Regions from separate parts of the Streptomyces sp. NPDC005263 genome, predicted to be linked through region 2. Evidence: riboswitches for the same ligand, from Rfam matches in the RefSeq annotation. Region 2 holds a riboswitch; the other holds the start of a gene.
The links. Region 2 has a riboswitch for cobalamin ahead of ACFYRY_RS33675 (ABC transporter substrate-binding protein). Riboswitches for the same ligand answer to the same signal wherever they lie in the genome.
Positions count from the first base shown of each region.

Region 1: linked by a shared signal. The riboswitch ahead of ACFYRY_RS24285 (CbtB-domain containing protein) and the one ahead of ACFYRY_RS33675 (ABC transporter substrate-binding protein) in region 2 are both predicted to bind cobalamin.

Region 1 covers NZ_JBIAKJ010000005.1:364,657-367,102, reverse strand. The annotation lists gene ACFYRY_RS24290 (enoyl-CoA hydratase/isomerase family protein) at 78-1,142, shown strand; cobalamin riboswitch at 1,255-1,395, shown strand; gene ACFYRY_RS24285 (CbtB-domain containing protein) at 1,433-1,654, shown strand; gene ACFYRY_RS24280 (CbtA family protein) at 1,676-2,434, shown strand.
Region 2 covers NZ_JBIAKJ010000009.1:173,493-175,938, reverse strand. The annotation lists gene ACFYRY_RS33680 (methylmalonyl-CoA mutase family protein) at 1-552, opposite strand, end outside; cobalamin riboswitch at 712-894, shown strand; gene ACFYRY_RS33675 (ABC transporter substrate-binding protein) at 932-1,963, shown strand; gene ACFYRY_RS33670 (FecCD family ABC transporter permease) at 1,990-2,446, shown strand, end outside.

The DNA.
Region 1 (2,446 bases), on a different contig from region 2:
CGGCATGTCCATCAGTCGTGGAAGGAACCAACGATCATGCGCGTCACCATGGCCCGCGGCCTGACAGGGACATCCGGATGACCGGCGGCGAGGAACCCGTCCTGCTGCACACCACCGGCCGGGTCGCCCACATCATGCTCAACCGGCCGAGGGCCATCAACGCCCTGAACCACGTCATGGTGCGCCGCATCGGCGACGCACTGGCCGCGTGGGCGGACGATCCGGCCGTGGAGGCCGTCGTCCTCACCGGCGCGGGGGAGCGCGGCCTGTGCGCGGGCGGCGACATCCGCGCCGTCCACGACGACGCCCGTGACGGGGACGGCGCCGCCTCGGCCGCTTTCTGGCGGGACGAGTACCACCTCAACGCCCGTATCGCCCGCTACCCCAAGCCGTACGTCGCCGTCATGGACGGCATCGTCATGGGCGGCGGTGTCGGCGTCTCCGCGCACGGCAGTGTCCGGGTGGTCACCGAGCGGTCGAGGATCGCCATGCCGGAGACCGGTATCGGGTTCGTGCCGGACGTCGGCGGCACCCATCTGCTCGCCCTCGCCCCGGGCGAACTGGGCACCCACCTCGCGCTCACGGGGGCGCCGATCGGTGCCGGGGACGCCTTGTGGTGCGGGCTCGCCGATCACTACGTACCGTCCGCCTCACTCGGGCAGTTCGTCGGCGACCTCACCGAGCTGTCCGTCCGGGAAGCCCTGGACCGTCATGTGCGGCCGTCGCCGGAGGCGGAGTTGGCCGGTCACCGGGAGTGGATCGACTCCTGCTACGCGGCCGACACCGTCGAGGAGATCGTCCATCGGCTGCTGGACCAGGGCGACCCGGCTGCCAAGGAGACCGCGCAGACCCTGCTGTCCAAGTCGCCCACCGCCCTCAAGGTCACCCTGGCCGCCGTGCGCCGCGCCCGGCGGCTCGGCACGCTGGAGCGGGTACTGGAACAGGAGTACCGCGTCTCGTGCGCGGCCCTGACCACACCCGACCTGGTCGAGGGCATCCGCGCCCAGGTCATCGACAAGGACCGCGCCCCACGGTGGTCACCGACGACTCTCGCCGAGGTGACCGACGCCGACGTGGAGCGCTTCTTCGAGCCGCTGGGCGAGCGTGAACTCGGCCTCACCGCACCGGACACCACCGCGTAGCCGACGCGGCGAGCGGGACGGACGCCGCCTCGGCGACCGCTGAGCGGGCGGTGATCCGCGTCACCTGGCGGGCGAGAACGGGATCACGCCAGGTGGCGCGGTATTGGCCCCAGACCCGACTCACGATACCGTCGCCCTGATAGACGACGGCATCACGGAAGCCGGTGAGAACCCGGCACGGTCGCGCCACTGTGGACGGTGCGCCCCCTGGGGCACCGCGAGTCAGACCCGTGGCCGTCGTCATGTGCACCACCGAGATGGGACGCGAACTCCCAGAGGAGGCTCTTGCCATGGCGCAGCATGTCGCCCAGCCGACGACCACCACCCCCGTCGTTCCCGCCAAACTCCCGCTGAAGGCCATCGCCCCGTGGGCGGTCTTCTTCGGCATCCTGATGCTGGTCCTGCTGTACTTCGTCGGCGCCGAACAGGGCGCCACCTCGGTCGTCTCCGGCGGTGACGTCCACGAGTGGGTCCACGACGCCCGCCACCTCCTCGGCTTCCCCTGCCACTGACCTGAGGGACGCCGCACACCCATGAACTCCGCGACAGTGAGAAATCTGCTCGTTCGGGGCATGCTCGCCGGCCTGGGTGCCGGCGTGCTCGCCCTGGTCGTCGCCTACTTCCTCGGCGAACCGAGCGTCGACAGCGCCATCAGCTTCGAGGACTCCCACGCCCCCGCCCACGAACACGAGGTCGAACTCGTCTCCCGTTCCCTACAGTCCACCGCGGGCCTGGCCACCGGCGTTCTGATCTACGGGGTGGCGTTCGGCGGCATCGCCGCTCTCGCCTTCTGCTTCGCGCTCGGCCGGGTGGGCCGTTTCAGCCCGCGGGCCACGGCGCTGCTGCTGTCGGGGGCCGCGCTGCTCGCCGTGTACGTCGTGCCGTTCCTGAAGTATCCGGCCAACCCGCCCGCCGTCGGCGACCACGACACCATCGGCAAGCGCACCACCCTGTACTTCCTGATGATGGTGCTCGGGGTACTCCTGGCGATCGCCGCGGTGATCGCGGGCAAGCGGCTCGCGCCGAAGCTGGGCACCTGGTACGCCACCGTCGTCGCCGTCCTCGGCTTCGCCGTCGCGATCGGGCTGGCGTACGCGTTCCTGCCCGCCGTCAACGAGGTGCCGAGCGACTTCCCGGCCGCCTTGCTGTGGCGGTTCCGGCTGTCCGCCCTCGCCATCCAGATCACCCTGTGGGCAGGCTTCGGCCTCGTCTTCGGCGAACTGGCCGAACGGCTGCTGAACCCGAAGCCGGCCACGGTGTCCGCGGGGACGACGGTGGCCGCCCCGCGATGACGCCCGGCCGGT
Region 2 (2,446 bases):
GGCCAGCGGATCGGCGCCCAGGTTGCCGATCGCCGCGTGGTCGGCGACGCCCCGCTCCTCGTACAGGCCCAGCAACTCCCGTGCGGCGGCGTCGAATGCGCTGCCCGCGTCCAGGACGACGGGCGCGAGGTCGAGGTGGACGCCGTCGAGGACCCGGCCGAGGGAGCCGAGCGGCAGGCCGCCCGTTCCGACGACCAGCCACAGCGAGGTGACGCCGTTCTCCAGATCCCCGAGCACCGCGTCGCCGCCGGTCGCGGCGTGCCGTTGCCGGACGTCCCAGCCGCCGGTGACGCTTCCCTCGGCCCGGCCGCCCCGTACGAACGGGGGGAACCCGGGGAAGCCGGGCTCGGGCGTCACATCGTTCGCGGTGTACAGGGGGCGGGTGCGCAACCCGTCCTCCAACGCGGTGGACAGGGCGTCTTCCGCTGCTTCCCCCGAGACTTCCTTTCCCGACTTGCGCAGGACGCCCGCCACCAGGCGTTGCCACTGCTCGTGCGTCGCGTCAGGGAACTCGGCGGCCAGCGAGAGCCCGTCGTCAGGCAGGACCGTCATGCTCGGATGCTAGGTCAGACCGCCAAAGGAGCGGCAGAGGACACCGCTGTGACCTTGCACTCCCTGTCACTGTGACCTGCGTTGCCCTGCTGGGCGCGGCCACGTGCCGCAGGGACGACGGCCCGGCCCCGCACTGCCCCTCGGACCGGTGTGACAACGTGATAATTTGCCCAAGCCAGTCAAGGGAATCCGGTGCGAATCCGGAACTGACGCGCAGCGGTGAGGGTGACGAGCGGGGCAACGCGAGCCACTGGACGACGGTCACATGTGACCAGGGTCCGGGAAGGCGCTCCGGCCGGGTGATCCCGAGTCCGAAGACCTGCTGGCGACCCGTACGAACGGGCCCCGCGACCGGGCCCTCGACGCCAGAGGATGTTGTGTGCCCGTCACCCCTGCTGTTCGCCGCTCCGCCCTGCTCCTTTCCGGGGCGCTCCTCCTGACGGCCTGCGGCGGCTCGTCCACCGGGCCCCCCGGCTCACCCACCACCGCGACGGGCCGCACCCTGGTCAACTGCGGGCAGCGGATCCGGATCCCGTCGCCGCCGAAGCGAGCGGTGTCCCTGAACCAGGGCACCACCGAGATCATGCTCTCCCTCGGCCTCGCGGACCGGATGGCGGGCACCGCCACCTGGACCGACCCCGTCCTGAAGGGCCTCGCGAAGGACAACACCCGGGTGCCCAGGCTCTCCGACAACCAGCCCTCCTTCGAGAAGGTCCTGGACACCGAACCCGACTTCGTCGCCGCCTCCTTCGCCTCCACCCTCAGGCAGGGCGGCGTGGCCCCGCGCGAGAAGTTCGAGGAGCTGGGCGTGCCGACCTACCTCTCTCCCGCCGACTGCGAGGGCAAGGACAACAGCGGTGACGGCGACGGCGCCCGCACCCAGCCGCTGACCATGGAATCGGTCTACCGAGAGATACGGGACCTGGCGAAGATCTTCGGCGTCGAAGCGCGGGGCGCGAAGCTCGTCGCCTCACTGAAGAGCCGCGTCGCCAGAGCCACCTCCGGGATCGACGCCTCCGACACCTCGGTCCTGTACTGGTTCGCCAACCAGGAGTCCCCCTACATGGCGGGCTGCTGCGGCGCCCCCGGCATCATCACCGACGCGCTCGGCGCGAAGAACGTCTTCGACGACACGAAGCAGGAATGGCCGCAGATCAACTGGGAGACCGTCGCGGACCGCAACCCCGACGTCCTGGTCATCGGTGATCTCACCCGCGACTCGCAGACCGCCGAGACGGCCGCCCGGAAGATCGCCTTCCTGGAGTCCGATCCGGCGACCAAAACCATGGACGCGGTGAAGCACAAGAGGTACGTCACGCTCAGCGGCCAGGCCATGAACCCCACGATCCGCACCGTCGACGGCATCGAGAAGGTGGCCGCGGCGCTGCGCGCCGACGGGCTCGCCGGGTGACGACCTCGTCCGTCACGGCCACGGCGTTGCGGACGGTGGCCGGCCTCGTGACCCTGGCGGGGTCCCTCGCCGTGGCCGTCACCATCGGCCCGGCGGACATCGGCGTCGGCGACGTCTGGTCGGCGGTGGCCGCCCATCTCGGCGGGGGACCCTCGCGGCTCAGCCCGATCCGGGACGGCATCGTGTGGAACCTGCGACTGCCCCGCACCCTGCTCGCCGCGGTCTGCGGCGCCGGGCTCGCCGTGTGCGGAGCGGTCATGCAGTCCCTGCTGCGCAACCCGCTCGCCGACCCCTTCGTCCTCGGCGTCTCCTCCGGAGCCTCCACCGGCGCGGTCGTGGTGGTGGTCCTCGGCGCGGGCGGCGGCGCGCTGTCCGTCTCCGGCGGCGCCTTCGTCGGAGCCGTCTGCTCCTTCGCCCTGGTGCTGCTGCTCAGCCACACCCTCGGTGCCACGACGGACCGGGTCGTGCTGGCCGGAGTCGCCG